2 linked regions of the Geminicoccus roseus DSM 18922 genome follow. The protein of the gene in region 2 interacts with the protein of the main gene of each other region in a pairwise test. Links are inferred from orthologs where the notes say so. Each region holds a gene or a part of one and is shown on either strand. Other genes may lie near its edges. The genes, in order: GEMRO_RS0100090 and grxD.

What was found.
Region 1: the proteins of grxD (region 2) and GEMRO_RS0100090 interact in binary tests that used the Escherichia coli proteins (3 or more experiments, as listed by UniProt). The link is inferred for Geminicoccus roseus DSM 18922 from one-to-one orthologs.

What each region holds. Positions count from the first base shown.
Region 1 is NZ_ATYL01000003.1:14,405-22,518, reverse strand. What follows is about bases 3,346-6,201. They hold GEMRO_RS0100090 (BolA family protein), read right to left. Parts: upstream 4,988-6,201; coding sequence 4,703-4,987; downstream 3,346-4,702. Other genes in these bases: GEMRO_RS0100080 (hypothetical protein), read left to right, coding at 6,112-6,201; GEMRO_RS26450 (helix-turn-helix domain-containing protein), read left to right, coding at 5,189-5,593; GEMRO_RS26455 (MFS transporter), read right to left, coding at 3,378-4,583. Also shown: GEMRO_RS0100115 (TRAP transporter substrate-binding protein), read right to left, coding at 1-685; GEMRO_RS0100110 (MFS transporter), read right to left, coding at 740-1,960; GEMRO_RS0100105 (PRC-barrel domain-containing protein), read right to left, coding at 2,140-2,523; GEMRO_RS0100100 (YcbK family protein), read right to left, coding at 2,650-3,225; more of GEMRO_RS0100080, read left to right, coding at 6,202-7,056; GEMRO_RS0100075 (amidase), read left to right, coding at 7,221-8,114. UniProt on the Escherichia coli protein: Transcriptional regulator that plays an important role in general stress response. Has many effects on cell morphology, cell growth and cell division. Acts by regulating the transcription of many genes, including dacA (PBP-5), dacC (PBP-6), ampC and mreB.
Region 2 is NZ_KE386572.1:4,245,392-4,253,618, forward strand. Bases 1-2,969 are described here. They hold grxD (Grx4 family monothiol glutaredoxin), read left to right. Parts: upstream 1-1,306; coding sequence 1,307-1,633; downstream 1,634-2,969. Other genes in these bases: purL (phosphoribosylformylglycinamidine synthase subunit PurL), read left to right, coding at 1-1,034; GEMRO_RS0121065 (BolA family protein), read left to right, coding at 1,049-1,285; GEMRO_RS0121075 (DUF3108 domain-containing protein), read right to left, coding at 1,653-2,429; GEMRO_RS32905 (alginate lyase family protein), read left to right, coding at 2,483-2,969. In the rest of the region: more of GEMRO_RS32905, read left to right, coding at 2,970-3,721; GEMRO_RS0121085 (glutathione S-transferase family protein), read left to right, coding at 3,726-4,421; rpsD (30S ribosomal protein S4), read right to left, coding at 4,501-5,115; GEMRO_RS0121095 (RNA methyltransferase), read right to left, coding at 5,206-6,003; cimA (citramalate synthase), read right to left, coding at 6,000-7,607; cysS (cysteine--tRNA ligase), read right to left, coding at 7,604-8,227. UniProt on the Escherichia coli protein: Monothiol glutaredoxin involved in the biogenesis of iron-sulfur clusters.

The sequences.
Region 1 (8,114 bases), on a different replicon or contig from region 2:
GGCTGAGCTTCTCGTCGTCGTAGGGGCCCACGAACTCGGCGGCGTCGATGGTGCCGCGCTCCAGCGCCGGGTAGATGTCGCCCGGTGCGATCTGCTGCGGCACGGCGCCCAGCCGCTCCCAGATCTGGCCGGCCATGCCCGGGATCCGGAACTTCAGGCCCTTCAGGTCGGCCAGCGAGTTGATCTCCTTGCGGAACCAGCCGCCCATCTGGCAGCCGGAATTGCCGCCAGGCATCGCGTGGACGCCGTACTTCTCCATGAAGCTCTGGAGCAGTTCCATACCGCCGCCCTGGTAGAGCCAGGCGTTCTGCATCCGGGTGTTCAGGCCGAAGGGCAGGTTGGTGAACAGGGTGAAGGTCGGGTCCTTGCCGGAATAGAAGTAGCTGGGCCCGTGGCCGATCTCGACCGTGCCGTTCTGCGCGGCATCCAGCACCTGCAGGCCCGGCACGATCTCGCCGGCTGCGAACACGTCGATGCGGAAGCGGCCCTCGCTGAGCTCCGAAACCGCCTCGGCGAACCGGCTCGCGGTGCCGAACAGCGTGTCCAGGCCCTTGGGAAAGCTGGACACCAGCCGCCAGTGCAGCTCCGGCATCTCCTGCGCCGAAGCCGGCTTCGGCGGCAGCGCCAGACCTAGTCCTGCCGCTGTCCCGGCCACGCCGGAAACGAGGTTGCGCCGCCCGATCATCTGCCACCTTCCATTTTTGGCCCGGCCGGACCCTACACGGGGAAGGGCGGGCCGTCAGCGGGCGCGCGGGTCGATCTGGCCGATCGACGGCGAGGTCGCCGGCAGGTTGACGAATCCGGGCCGTTCCTCCGGCGGCACCGCCGCCCTTCTGGTCATCCGCCAGAGCACGAAGCCCGCTACTCCGCCGGTAACCCCGCCACAGAACAGGAACAGCCCGGAGGGGCCGGTAATCTCCATGAGCTTGGCCGCGATCAGCGGCCCGCTCGCGGCACCGACCGCCCAGATGAACAGCATGCCGGACGCGAGCCTGGTCATCCCGCCCGGCTGGACCTGGTCGGCGGCATGGGCGGCGCAGATCCCGTAGAAGCTCAAGGCCACCCCGCCCAGCAGCAGGAACAGGACGAGCAGGGCCGGCTGCCCTGTGGGCGGGAAGGCGGCCAGGATGCCCGAGAAGCCGGCGACGCCCGCCAGGCAGGCGACGATCACCCAGCGCCGGTCGATCCGGTCCGACAGTCGGCCCAGCGGCCACTGCACCAGCAGCGACCCTGCCTGCATTGCCGAAAGCAGGATCACCGGCAGGCTCACCCCGATGCCGATCTGGTCGCCCCAGACCGGCAGGAGGGCCGGCACCGCGCCGTTGATCAGCCCGGCCCCCATCACCCCCACCACCGCTGCCGGCGCGGTCCGCCAGAGCTCCGCCAGCCGGAAGCCGAACTCGGTCGGCATCGGCGGCTCGCTGGTGCGGGTGAGGGTCACCGGGATCAGGGCTGCGATGAATCCCGCCACCGCAAGGCCGATCCAGACCGGTGCGGTCGGCACGCCAAGGGCGAACGAGGTCTGCGCCAGCACGACCGCGGCCTTGATCGTGACCAAGTAGAACGCGATCACCCCCCCGCGGGCATCCTTGGGCGTGGCGGCGGCGAGCCAAGCCTCGACGATCACGAACAGCCCCGCCAGCACAACGCCCATCAGGAAGCGCAGCAGCGTCCACAGCCAGGGCGACAGTGTCGCGGCGAAGGCCATCGCCACCAGGGCGCAGGCGGCGGCAAGCGCCGCGAACGCGCGGATATGGCCGACCCGGCGCACCAGGTGCGGGCCCAGGGCGCAGCCGAACAGGAAGCCGGTGCCGTAGGCGGTGCCGATCAGCCCGACCACCACCGGCGAGGCCTCGGCCAAGGTGAGCCGCACCGGCAGCAGGATGGCGAAAAGGGCGTTGGCGAACTGCAGGAGGGCCGCGCCGATGACGACCGCGATGACCGCAGTGTAGGGACCCATCCTCGATCGTTCCGGTCCGCTGTGAAGCTTTCCAGCCGTGCAGGCCGGCTCGCGCTGGACCTTGCATCAACCAGCCGCCGGTTTCGATCCCTTTTCCCGGAACATCGCGATCAGGATGGCGCCACGGAGGCGAGGCGCCGCGTGCGGGCAAACGCCTCCGTGGCCCGCGTCATTCCCGCTCAGTAGCCGTAGAACTCGTCGATGCGCCGGCCGTAGTCCCGGTCCATCCAGTGGCCCTGGTCCTGGTCCGCGGAATAGCTCGGAGCACCCTCCAGCCGGTTCTTGTCGATGTCGATCACATAGCCGCCGCTGATCCGGTCATAGGTCAGGGCGCGCCACGGCAGCGGGTGGTAGGTGCTGCCGATGCCGAGGAACCCGCCGAACGACAGGACCGCGTAGGCGACCTGGCCGCTGGTCTTGTCGATCATCAGGTTGTGGATGGTGCCGAGATGGTCGCCGGCACGGTTGTAGACCTCCGTGCCTTCGACCTTGTCGGAGGCGATGAGCGTGCTCGTCTCGTTGGCTTCGACACTGCCCTGGAGATCGCTCGAGGTCGCAGACATGGCTGCTTCTCCGGTGTTCGGTTCCTTGCTGGAACGAACATCGGGAGGATGGGCCGGTTCCGCCCGGGGCAGGGGAGTGGCGGCTCCGCCCCATTCGCTTCACGCAACCGCCGCAGCACCCTCGGGTCAGCGCGCCGACCAGGCTCGCGGGGCGCCGGTGTCGACATGGACGAAATGCGAGACCGGGTAGTAGCCGACCCCGCCCTTGTTCAGCGCGAGCGCGGCGTTGCGGATCTGCCGGGGAGTGCGGCCGGAGATCCGCAGGTCGACCGCCTGGCCCTTCATGTGGAAGCTGTTCTTGGCGACCCCGCGGCTCTTGCGCCGGAGCATCGCGTTGGTCTCGGGCGTACGGTAGCCGGACAGGACGTCGATGGACGCGTTGGTCTCGAGCTTGCGGTGCAGCTCCCAGAGCAGGTCCAGCAGGTCGGTGTCGATATGCTTGACCTCGTCGGTCCGCCAGTCGCGCATCACCAGGTCGATGCGGCGCAGGTTTTCCGGGATGAGGCGACCGTCCGCCTTGTAGACCACCTTCAGCCGTTCGCCGGTATGCTGGTGGGACAGGGACAGGACGCGTTCCACGCCCTTGGCCTTGCTGTTGGCGATCGCGGGGGCGGGGAAGGCTGCGGCGATGACCGGGGCGGCGGCGAAGGTGCACAGCCAGGAACGGCGCGTCAGCCTGGGGAGCGGCGCGGAGTCGAGCAAGGGGATCCCCCGTTGAGGCAGTAGGGCAAGCGGCCAGGGCTGCCGACGGTCGCGGCGGTTCTACCCTCGATGGCCGTACCTTCACCTAGAGTTTACTCTTGGCACGGGCAACCGGGCAATTGCGCCACATGGACTGTGGCAGTTCCGCACGATCAGCCGGCCGACCTTCGCCTCAACCCGAGCCATGCAAGCCCGCTGGCGGCCGCGGCATAGGCTGCGCAGCCAAGGAAGATGCTGGCAAAGCCGGTGCCGTGGTCCAGGAGGAGGCCGAACACGCCTGGCGCCGCCGCGGCCGACATGATCGTCGCCGAGGTCACCAGGGCCCGGACGCTGCCGAGGTCGCCAAGCCCGTAGAGCTCCGCCAGGGTCGAGGTGCTGACCGTGGCGAAGGCGCCTTGGGTGAGGGCTGCCAGCGCCATGAACAGGAAGATCGCCTGCGGCTCCTGGCCCGCCGCCAGCACCAGGCAGGCTGCCGCCTGCGGCAGCACCAGGACCGGCAGGAGGCGGCCGGCGCCGATCCGGTCCACCGCGACGCCGCCGCTCAGCGAGGAAAGGATCGAGGTCGAGGCGAACACCACGAAGGCGGCGGCGAACTGGGCGAGGCTCCAGCCCTTCGCGTCGACCAGCGCCACCTGGTGGAAGAAGATCCCGGTCGAGATGAAGGGCGGGGCCAGCAGAACCGGCAGGATCATCAGGAAGCGGCGGTCGCGCAGGAGCCAGAGCGCCGGGCGGGCCATGCCTCTCCCCCCGCCGCCGTCGCCGCGGCCAGCCGGGACCAGGGCCAGCAGCAGCGGGATCATCAGGATCACGAGCAGGCTGGCCGCGGCCAGCCAGACCGCGCGCCAGCCGATCCAGCCCTGCAGGTTCACCGCGAGCGTGGGCAGGACCGCCTCGCCGACGCTGAATCCTAAGGCTGCCAGGGCGATGCCGCGGCCGCGGAACGCACCCAGGTGCCGCGCGACCATGGTCATCGCCGCATGGCTCATCAGCCCCTGCCCGAACAGGCGCAGGCCGAACAATGCCACCGCCAGCACCACCGGGTGCGGTGCTGCCGCCAGGGTGGCGCAGGCCAGCGCCAGCCCGGCCACCGCCCCGATGCAGAAGCGCCGCAGGTCGATCCGGTCGATCTGCGCGCCCAGCCACAGCATCAGGAACCCGCTCAGCAGGTTCACCCCGGAATAAAGCGTCCCGTAGCCGCCATGGCTGAGATTGCCGATCGCCGCGATGTCCTGGGCGAACAGGGCGATGAAGAAGGTCTGCCCAAAGCTCGAGAAGAAGCAGAGCCCGAACCCGGCAGCGAGCCAGGTGAGGTTCGATCGCGCCGAGTGGGCGGCCGATCGGGGCGGGGCGGAGGACATGGACGGTTCCGAGACTGCGGAGCGGGCGCCGTTGCCGGGCACCCATCGCGCGTTCGCCGGCACCTGTCCATGTCTGCGGTCCCCGGGGCCCTCGTTCTTCGGGCGGGAGGAGGCCCGGCTCAGGAGGCCTGCGGCGAACCGGCTTCCTCGGGCGTCAGCGCACGCAGGGCCAGCGCATGGATCCGCTCCTCCATCAGCGGAGCCAGCAGGGCGTTGACCGCCCGGTGGCGGGCGATCCGGCTCTGGCCGCGGAAGCTCGCCGAGACGATCATCACGTCGAAATGGGTCTCGCCTCCTTCCCGCCATCCCCCATGGCCGCGGTGGTCGGCGGAACGGTCGTCCACCTGCAGCGCCAGCGGTTCCAGGGGCGCCAGGGCGGCGCGGATCCGGTCGGTCATCCTCATCTCAGCGTCTCCTCGCTTTCCCGCGCACCTGCCGCGCCACCGCGCCGCTGGCAAGCGCCGCCTTGCCGCCCTGCGCGATCTGCCCAGGCCGCAACAAACGTCATGGGCGCAAACCGATCGTTAACCTTTACGACCTAGAGTAGCGTCCAGACGCAACCGGTAAGGCTGGTGCGTTGCCTCGCATCCACACCGGAGACGATGATGAAGGGGAAGGTCAACGGGCTTTCCGCGCCAGGCAGCGGCCGCGCACGGGCCCAGGACATCGACCGTTTCGTGGGCAACCGCATGCGCGCCCGCCGGACGATGCTGGGGCTCACCCAGCAGCAGATGGCCGACATCATCGGCGTGACCTACCAGCAGGCCCACAAATACGAGAAGGGGGTCAACCGGATCGCCGCCGGCCGGCTGTTCCAGATCGCGCAGGCCCTGGGCGTGGATGTCGGGTTCTTCTTCGAGGGGATGAGCGGCATCGCCGAGGTCAGCCCGTCCCCGCAGCAGCGCATGCTGCTGGAGCTGGCGCGAAACTTCATCGCCATGCCCAACCGCCGCCACCAGGAAGCCCTGTGCACCCTGGCCCGGGCGCTCGCCGAGAACGACGACAACTAGGCGGAGGGGGCGGATCAGGCAGTCCGCCCACCCGGCAGGTCGATTCTCGAGAAGCCAGGCGCACGGCATCCGCCGGCCCGAGGGATGCAGGGTGATCGGCGGCTTCACGCCCACGCGCCGCGGCTTGTCCCGTCCTCGCGCGGCCGGGCGCGCTCGCCCGCTTCTGGGGCTGACGAAGGGCGAGAGGCCGCTGGCCATCTCCGGACAGTCTTCTGACGCCGGCCCCACGCGGCGGCAGAAGACTGTCCGGCCAGCGAACGGGTCATCCCGGAGCCAACGGCCCCTGCTGCACAACTCCGGAAATCGTTGCCAGCAGCCAGGCGGCGTGGATATTTCACTTCGATCGAGCGACGGAAGCAGTACGCGGCGTCTTCCGATCCTGCGAAATCCGATCCTGCGAATCGGGGAGGTGGCGCCGAATCGGATGGTCGATTGCTTCGCCGGTGCTGACTGCGCCACAAGGATGTCCTGCGTCGGCGGTGGCCGCTGCTTGGCTTCATTCCGGAGAAGGCGGGCGGATGGCGACCAGCGCCTCTGACATCGACCGCAAGCTCTGCCTGACCGCTGCGGCGATCGGCGCGATGACCCGCAAGGATCTCGCCTCGGCGTTCCGCAGCGTCAATCCCACAACCTCCTTCGACATCGAGCGTGCCCACAAATGGCTGCAGGGCCGCGCCCGGCCGCGGGAGCGCAGCATCTACGAGGACTGGAGGCAGGTGGCCGGGCTGGAACAGGCCGGCAGCTGGATCGCCGACTGTTCCCTCGAAGCCTTCCTTGATGCGCTATGCCAGCGGCATCGCCAGGACCGGGCGATCCTGCTGCGCCGCGCCGAGGCCTTTCGCGGCCAGCCGGCCCGTCCCCCTGCCGACGGGATGGCGGACCTGCTGGGCGCCTATGTCTGCTACTCCCATGCCTGGTCGCCCTATTTCAGCGGCCGGCTGGTGCGCGGCTTCCTGTCGATCGCGACCGAGCGGGACCAGCTCCTGGCCCGTTATGTCGAGGACCTGCCGACCGGAACGCTCAACGTGCAGGGCAGCGTGACCGACATCCGCCATGCGCTGCATCTGGACCTGCGCGATCCGAACGGCCACGCCCACTTCATGTACTGCCTGTTCCCGCCCTCCGCCCCGGTGAGCGTCCTGGGCGGGCTGATGTGCGGCACCACCATCCTCGGCCCGGAGCCGTGCCCCTCGGTGACCCGGATCCTGATGATCCGCCTGCCAGTCGCGCAGGCCCGGCCGCCGGAGGGGGAGGCTTATCTGCCGGCGGGCGGGTCGATCGCGCGTGACCTAGCGCGCATGGGGGTGCAGCTGGACGACCCGGAGCCGGCCGACCGGCAGCTCGCCGGCTTCCTGGGCAGCCGGACGGCCATGGGCATGGACCAGGTTCCCCAGGCGGCGTTCCGCTCGATTGTCGAGCTGTTCGACCGTGCCTGGATCACCCGGGGCGACCATGCCGGGTAAAGACAACCTCCCAGCGGACCGCACCACCCTGCCCGGGCGCGGGGCCAGCCAGCGACGTCCCCGCCAGCCGACGCTCAGGCGTTGTGGGAACCTCCACCTTCGGCCGTTGGCAAGCCGTTTGCTGCCTCCCTGCCCGCCTCGTCGGAACTAAGGACCCGTTCACCATGGATTCATCGCAGCTCCCTTATGCCAACCTGGTCGACATTGCCGGGCTGATCCGCACCAAACAGATCTCCCCGGTCGAGGTGACCGCGGCCATGCTGGAGCGCATCGAGGCGCTGCAGCCCAGGCTGCATGCCTACGTGACCGTGACCGCCGACCAGGCGATGGCGCAGGCCAAGGCCGCCGAGGCCGAGATCATGAGCGGCCGCTATCGCGGGCCGCTGCACGGCGTGCCGATCGGCCTGAAGGACCTCTGCTTCACCAAGGGCGTGAAGACCACCGGCGGCATGGCGATCTATGCCGACTACGTACCCGACGAAGACGGCACCGTGCCGGCGCGCCTGACCGCCGCCGGTGCGGTCACCCTCGGCAAGCTGAAGATGACCGAGGGCGCCTATGCCGAGCATCATCCCACGGTGCAGGCGCCGCTCAATCCCTGGAACCCGGCGCACTGGGCAGGCTCGTCCTCCTCGGGCTCGGGCGTCGCGACCGCCGCCGGCCTCTGCTACGGCTCGATCGGCTCGGATACCGGCGGCTCGATCCGCTTCCCGTCGCTGATGAACAACGTCACCGGCCTGAAGCCGACCTGGGGCCGGGTCAGCCGCCACGGCTCGTTCGTCCTGTCCGACACGCTGGACCATCTGGGCCCGATGACCCGGTGCGCCGCCGATGCTGCGGTGATGCTGCACGCGATCGCGGGCGAGGATGACCGCGACCCGACCACGCTGCTGGCCCCCGTCCCGGACTATCTGGGCGCGGTGCAGGCGGCCGGCGTGTTCGGCGCGCGCGGCCTGCGGATCGGCATCGACCGCGACTACAACACCAAGGACGTCGACCCGAGGGTGGTCGAGCTGACCGAGGCCGCCGCCGCGGTGCTGGCCTCGCTCGGCGCCGAG
Region 2 (8,227 bases):
TGCCGGTGATGCCGCACGACCAAGCGATCCTGAAGCTGATCGGCTCGCCGGACCTCTGCTCCAAGCGCTGGATCTGGCAGCAATACGACCACACCGTCGGCGCCGACACCCTGATCGGGCCTGGCGGCGATGCGGCAGTGGTGCGGGTGCTCGGCACCGACCGCGCCCTGGCGGTCTCCGCGGACTGCACGCCCCGCTACTGCCAGGCGCATCCGCGCACGGGCGGGATGCAGGCGGTGGCCGAGTGCCGACGCAACCTGATCGCCACCGGGGCCCGGCCGCTCGCCATCACCAACTGCCTGAACTTCGGCAATCCGGAACGGCCGGAGGTGATGGGCCAGTTCGTCGGCTGCATCGAGGGCATGGCCGATGCCTGCCGGGCCTTCGACTTCCCGGTCGTGTCCGGCAACGTCTCCCTCTATAACGAGACGGACGGACGGCCGATCCAGCCGACCCCGGACATTGGCGGCATTGGCCTGATCGAGGATCTCGACCGGGTGGTCGGCATCGGCCCCACCGCTGACACCCAGGTCCTGGTCCTGGTCGGCGAGACCTATGGCTGGATGGGCGCGTCCCTGTACCTGCGCGAGGTCATGGGCCGGGAGGAGGGCGCTCCCCCGCAGGTCGACCTGAACCACGAGAAGCGCAACGGCGACTTCGTCCTGGCGCAGATCCAGGCCGGCGTCGTGCGCGCCTGCCACGATGTCGGCGACGGCGGGCTCGCCATCGCGATCGCCGAGATGTGCCTGGCGTCGGGCCGTGGTGCCACGCTGGAGATCCCCGATGGCCTGGCCTCGATCGGCTGGCTCTTCGGGGAGGAGCAGGGCCGCTACGTGCTGGCGGTGGAGCCGGATGCGCTGGAACGGCTGGCGAGCGATGCGACGCGGGAGGGCGTGATCCTGCGCGAGATCGGCCGGGTCGGCGGCGACGCGTTGCAGGTCAAGGACCTGCCCCCCATATCGATCGAAGAGTTGCAGCGTGCGCATGAAGCCTGGCTCCCCGACTACATGGGCGGGGACGCGGTAGCCGCCTGACAAGAGGAGCCTCGATGCCAGTCGCCAAGGACGATCTCGAACGGATGCTGAAGGACAGCTTTCCGGATGCGAGCGTGCGGATCGACGATCTCGCCGGGGATGGCGATCACTATCGTGCGGTGATCGTGTCCGAGGCGTTTCGCGGCAAGACGCGCATCCAGCAGCACCAGCTGGTCTATGCGGCGCTTGGTGGCCGCATGGGCGGCGAGCTCCATGCACTCGCGCTCACGACTTCCGCACCTGCGTCCTGAAGCCCCTGGAGTTTTTCGACAATGAACGATACCGCCGACAAGATCCGCGAGCAGATCAAGGCCGACCAGGTCGTGCTCTACATGAAGGGCACCCCGGTCTTCCCGATGTGCGGGTTCTCTGCTGCCGTGGTGCAGATCCTTTCCCAGACCGGCGTCAAGTTCCAGACCTACAACGTCCTGGACGATGCCGACCTGCGCCAGGGGCTGAAGGAGTTCAGCAACTGGCCGACCTTCCCGCAGCTCTATGTCGACGGCGAGCTGGTCGGCGGCTGCGACATCGTCCGCGAGATGTACCAGTCCGGCGAGCTTACCCAGCTGTTCGACGAGAAGTCCCTGGCGAAGGCGTGACCCGGTGCAACGCCGCCTGCTAGCTGCAGGCGGCGTTGCCGGAACAGTCCTGGGCGAGCTCGATCGAGGAGGCCGTGCCTCCATCCTGTGTCTGGACCAGGAGGGGGACCGCGCGTGGATCGTTGCTGACCCGCGCCTCGATCCACCGCCCGTCGTCGGACTGCCACTTCTTCAGCCAGGAGGAGTTGCTGGCCGATGCGATCGGCTGGATCACCAGCCTGGCACGGGCGGCGCCGTTCTCGGCCGGCAGTGCCGTGGCTTCGATGTCGTAGCGCGAGCGGCCATCGAAGATCGGCACCGTCTCGCGATCCGAGCGATCGGCGGAGGCCATCCAGCGGCGGATCCGCAGGATCCCGGTGAGCGGGTCGACCGTGTTCGCCCAGAGTTTCTTCGGAATGTCGACCTTCTGCGGCTCGCCGCGCTTGAGCAGAACGATGTCGGCCGGGTTGCCTGCTTCGTCGTAGTGGATCTCGATGTCGCGCGTGTAGCGTCGGCTCTCGTAGTAGGCGCGGTAGCGCTGGGACACGAGGCGTCCGTCCAGCTCCCGCGCCACGGAACTCATCTGGCCGCTGTAGGAGGTCAGCAGCGACGCCACGCCGCGGCTGGTGATCGTCATGCTGCCGGCGACGGCGTCGTCATCCGGCCGGAAGGCCAGGACCAGGTCGGCCACGTGGAGGCCGCCCCAGTTCACGCCCAGCCGGAAATCCTCGGCCACGGTGTCGGCGGCAAGGCCCATGCGTGGCAGGAGCGTCGCCGCAGCAAGAGCCCCGATGAGCACGCCACGTCGGTGGATCATCGTCGACACATCTCCAGTCTCTTGCGATAGGGACGGCATTCGCGGTCAATCTGATGGCATCGATGCAACTGTCGGACAAGTGGTTCGGGCGCTTGGTGGTTCCAAGCCTCCTGATGGCCGGATTGGCAGGATGCGAGAACGGCCTGCCCGACAGCCCGTGGACGATCGTGCAGCCGTCCCGGCTGGAACGGCCGGGCGTCGTGCTGTTCGATCCGGAGGCGCGCCATGCCGAGCTTGCCGCCATGGACCTGCGGGCCCGCGCCTTTCTGTGCGGCCCGCCGGAAGAGGAATGGCAGAGCTTCAAGGCGATCGCCCGCCCGAAGGCGCCGGGCAGCAGCAAGGGCAAGTCCGCCGAGCCCTTCGCCATGGAGGTGATGCGCGCCACCGCCTGGGCGGTCGCCACCCATGACCACGGCTCCATCCGGGCGGTGGTCCGGGTGATGGACCGCTGGGCCAAGGGCGAGGCGCTCACCCAGGTGGACGAGACCAGCAACGAGCTCTACGCGGTCAACCGGACGGTCCTGCCGTTGATCGTGTCCTGGTCGGCGCTGAAGGGCGAACTTGCCCGTGACAGGGAGAAGACCGCCCGGATCGAGCGGTGGCTGGCCGACCTGATGCAGCTTCGCCGGCAGATGGCGCCGGCACCGGGCAAGACCACCGCGCGCAACAACCACCACTACCTGAACGCCAGCGTCGACATGGCGTGGGGAGCGCTGACCGGCAACCGGAGCGCGTTCGACCTGGGCGTGGCAGCCTACATGGATGCGCTTGCGGCAATGCGCGCCGACGGCTCCCTGCCGCTGGAAACCAACCGGGGCGCCCGGGCGCTCTGGTACCAGCGCCATGCGATCGCCTCCCTGGTGACCATCGCGGAGATCGCCTCGGTGCAGGGCGTCGACCTGTACGGACGGGAGATCGAGGGCCGGTCGCTCCACACCGCGGTCCGCTTCCTGATCGATGCGATCCAGCAGCCGGAGATGGTGCTGGGCTACGCCGCGGAGAACCACAACCCCGGCACCGCGGACGAGTGGTGGATGCAGGATCTTTCCTTCCTCGCGACGCGAGGGCATGGCAGGCACTACATGGCCTGGGTGGAGCCCTACCGGACCCGTTTCGCGGACCGGCCGGAGGCCCGGGAGCTGAGCGCGCTCCTGGCGGCCCGGGATCCGGACTTCCAGCCGGCGATCGACGACTATTCGGGCGGGAACATGAGTTGCTTCTTCGCTGATCCCCCGGCCCGGTTCGCCATCTCGACCGTCTCCGCCGTCCAGTCGCAACCCGACGAAGGATAAGAGCTTGATTCGCTTCTACTTCAACCTTGCGCCGAACCCGATGAAGGTGGCGCTGTTCCTCGAAGAGGCCGGCCTCGACTACGAGGCGGTCCCGGTCGACACCCGCAAGGGCGAGCAGCACAGCCCGGAGTTCCGGGCGATCAACCCGAACGGCAAGCTGCCGGCGATCGTCGACAAGGACGGGGCCGGCGGCGCGGTGACCGTGTTCGATTCCAACGCGATCCTGCTCTACCTGGCCGACAAGACCGGGAAGTTCACAGGCTCGCCCGCCGATCGCGGCCAGCTCCTGTCCTGGCTGATGTTCGTCGCCACCGGGATCGGCCCCTATTCCGGGCAGGCGGTGCATTTCCAGAAGGCTGCGCCGGAGCAGCTGCCCTACGCGATCAACCGCTACCGGCGCGAGGTCGAGCGGCATTACGAGGTGCTCGACCGGCGCCTTCAGGGCCGGGCCTTCATCGTCGGCGACGACTACAGCATCGTCGACATGGCGGCGTGGGGCTGGATCATGCGGGCCGACTTCGCGCTGGGCGGCGACGACCCGCTGGGTGACTTTCCGGAGCTGAAGCGCTGGTACCAGTCGATCGACGCGCGGCCGGCCGCGGTGCGGGCGCGGGCGATCGGGCAGGGACACACGTTCAAGCAGGAGATGGACGAGGACGCCAAGCGGGCCCTGTTCCCGTCGAACTACCCCAAGGGGTGACCGGCCAGCCCGGCAACGAAAAGGCCCGCCGGAGCAATCCGGCGGGCCTTCGCGTCTGTCGAAACCGTTCGACGAAAGATCAGCGCGAGTAGAACTCGATCACGTCCGACGGCTTCATCTCGACCGGGTAGGGAACATCGGCGATCAGCGGGGTGCGGACAAAGGTGCCCTTCTTCCCCTTGGTGTCGACCGAGACATATTCCGGGATGTCGCGCTCGGCGAGGTTCAGGGCTTCCTCGACGAACGGGAAGTCCTTCGCCTTGGGCGACAGCTCGATCAGGTCGCCCGGCTTCACGCGGTACGAAGGAATGGTGACCCGGCGGCCGTTCACGTGGACATGGCCGTGGTTCACGAACTGGCGGGCGGCGAACGGGGTCGCCACGAACTTCATCCGGTAGACCACCGCATCCAGGCGGCGCTCGAGCAGGCCGATCAGGTTCTCGGCGGTGTCGCCACGCATCGCGGAGGCAGCTTCGTAGGTGTTACGGAACTGCTTCTCGGTGAGATTGCCGTAATATTCACGGATCTTCTGCTTCTGCGCGAGCTGGACGCCGTAGGGCGTCACCTTCTTGCGCTTGGCACCATGCTGCCCGGGACCGTAGGCGCGACGCGCGAGCGGATCCTTGGCGCGGCCCCACAGGTTCACGCCCAGACGGCGGCAGATCTTGCTCTTCGCGGCATTACGCTTAGTCATCGACCCTCGATACCCACGGCACGACAAAAACAACGCCGCTTCCCAGATCGAAGCAGCGTGGCGGGAGCTATAGCGACACCATCGGCGATGTCAAGGCGCTGTCTCCTTGCGACGGCGCACCGTCGCCAGTTCCTTCACGATCCCGCGGAACAGATGGACCTCCGAGGTCGTGAAACCGCGGCGCTCCAGCATGGTCTCGATGGTGAGCGCGAAGGTGCGCCGACGGTCGGCAGTCTTGAAGAAGTCCACCCCGTCCAGTTCCACCATCAGCGCCTCGTGCAGCCGGTGCACGTCGGCCTTGGATGCCGGGACGCTTTTGTCGGTGGAGGCTGGCAGGGGACGCTCCGGGCGCTGGCGGTGCCATTCGTAGGACGCCAGCAGGACCGCCTGGGCCAGGTTCAGGGACGGGAAGTAGGGATTGACCGGAATGGTCAGGATCGCGTCGGCAAGGGCGATCTCGTCGTTCTCCAGGCCGGTCCGCTCGGGGCCGAACAGGAAGCCGACCCGGTGCCCGTCGGCGATCGCCTGGTGGGCGGCCACCGCGACCTGCTCGGCCTCCAGGACCGGCTTGGTCAGGTCGCGGCTCCGTGCGGTGGTAGCATAGAGCGTGTTGACGTCGTGCAGGGCGGCCGGGAGGTCCGGGAAGATCTCCATCCGGTTCAGCACCTCGTTGGCGCCGGATGCCGCCATCAGCGCCTTGGCGTTCGGCCAGCCGAAGTTCGGGGCGACCAGGCGGAGCTGGTAGATCCCGAAATTCAGCATGGCGCGTGCGGCGGTGCCGACATTCTCGGCCATCTGCGGGCGGCTGAGGATGACCACCGGGGCCTCGCCCAGGGTCTCGATTCCGCCGCGCAGGGTCTTGGAGCGGATCATGCTGGCGTCCTTCACGCGGCCTCCGCGGCAGACGCGCGCTGCTCGGTGACCAGCTTCCAGACGATCGCGTCGCAAAGGGCGGCGTAGGAGGCGTCGATGATGTTGCCGGACACGCCGACGGTCTGCCAGACCCGGCCGTCCTCGTCGGCGCTCTCGATGATGACCCGGGTGACCGCGGCGGTGCCGGCACGCGGCGTCAGGATGCGCACCTTGTAGTCGACCAGCTGCATGTCGCGCAGGCTCGGATAGATGTGGCTGAGCGCCTGGCGCAGGGCGGTATCCAGGGCGTTCACCGGGCCGTTGCCCTCGGCCACCGTGTGGAAGACATGGCCTTCCGCCAGCACCTTGATGCTGGCCTCGGACAGGTCGGTCACGTGGCTGCGAGCGTCGAAGCGGCGCTCGTTGATGACCCGGAAACGCTGCAGCTCGAAATAGTTCGGCAGGATGCCCAGCGAGCGGCGCACCAGCACCTCGAAGCTGGCGGCGGCCCCGTCATAGGCCCAGCCTTCCGCCTCGCGTTCCTTGATGGTGCGCAGGAGGTCCTGGACCTGGTCGTCGGACGGCGAGACGGCCAGGCCCATCTCGGTGAAGCGCGAGAGCAGGTTGGAGCGGCCGGCCTGGTCGGAGACCAGCACCTCGCGGGCATTGCCGACCAGGCCCGGGTCCAGATGCTCGTAGAAGCTCGGGTTCTTGGCGACAGCCGAGGCGTGCAGGCCGGCTTTATGCGCGAAGGCGGACGCGCCGACATAAGGCGCGTGCCGGTTCGGCGTGCGGTTCAGGCGCTCGTCGAAGGTGCGGCTGATCTGGGTCAGCCGCTTCATGCCCTCGGGCGTCACGCCGGTCCGGTAGCCCATCTTGAGGACGAGCGTCGGGATCAGGCTGACCAGGTTGGCGTTGCCGCAACGCTCGCCCAGCCCGTTCAGCGTGCCCTGGACCTGCCGGGCGCCCTCGCGTACCGCCGCGATCGAGTTGGCGACCGCGTTGCCGGTGTCGTCATGAGTGTGGATGCCCAGCCGGTCCGGCGGCACGAAGGCCGCGACCTGCCGGGTGATCGCCGCGACCTCGTGGGGCAGGGCGCCGCCATTGGTGTCGCACAGCACGATCCAGCGCGCGTCGGCTTCCAGGGCCGCCTCCAGGGCGGCGCGGCCGTAGCCTGGGTCCTTCTTCCAGCCGTCGAAGAAATGCTCGGCGTCGAACATCGCCTCCTTGCCGCGCGCCACGAGGGCCGCGATGGAATCGGCGATCATCCGCAGGTTCTCGTCAGGCTCCACCCCCAGCGCGTCGACGACCTGGGCGCGCGAGGACTTGCCTACCAGGGTGACCGCCTTCGCCTGGCCGCGCAGCAGAGGTGCGAGGACCGGGTCGTTGTCGGCGGAGCGGCCGGCCCGGCGGGTCATGCCGAACGCGGTGAAGACGGCCCGCGCCAGGGCCGGCGGCTTGGCGAAGAACTGGTCGTCGGTCGGGTTGGCGCCCGGCCAGCCGCCCTCGACATAGTCGATGCCGAGCTCGTCCAGCAGCCTGGCGATCTTGATCTTGTCGGCCACCGAGAAGTCGACGCCCTGGGTCTGGGCGCCGTCGCGCAGGGTGGTGTCGTAGAGCCAGAGGCGCTCGCCGCTCATGACGCCCTCCGCCAGGTGGTGCCGCCGGGCCCGTCCTCCAGGATGATGCCGCGCGCGGAAAGTTCGGCGCGGATCCGGTCGGCCTCGGCGAAGTTCTTGCCCTTGCGCGCGGCCAGGCGTGCGGCGATCGCGGCCTCGATCTCCTGGCTGTCGTCGGCCACGGAGCCTCCCTTCAGCCAGGCCTCGGGCTCGGCCTGCAGCAGGCCCAGCACCGCGCCGGACGCCCGAAGCCGCTCGCGGTCCTCGGGTTCGTTCGTGCGGTTGAGGCGGCCCAGCAGGTCGTGGAGGACCGCCAGGGCCTTCGGCGTGTTCAGGTCGTCGCACAAGGCCTCGAGCAAAGCGGGCTCAGGTTCGTTCGTGCGATCCGCCCGGCCTCGGGTTCGTTCGTGCAAATCGCCGTTCTCGGGTTCGTTCGTGCGAAGCGCGGGAACCCGGGCCAGGGCGCCGTAGAAGCGGTCCAGGGTCGCCTTGGCGCGCTCGATGCCCTCCCAGGAGAAGTCCAGCGGCGAGCGGTAATGGGTGCCGAGCGTCCACAGGCGCACGGCCTCGCCCGGCGCCTTGGCCAGGACGTCCTCCACCGTGGTGAAGTTGCCGAGCGACTTCGCCATCTTCTCGCCGTT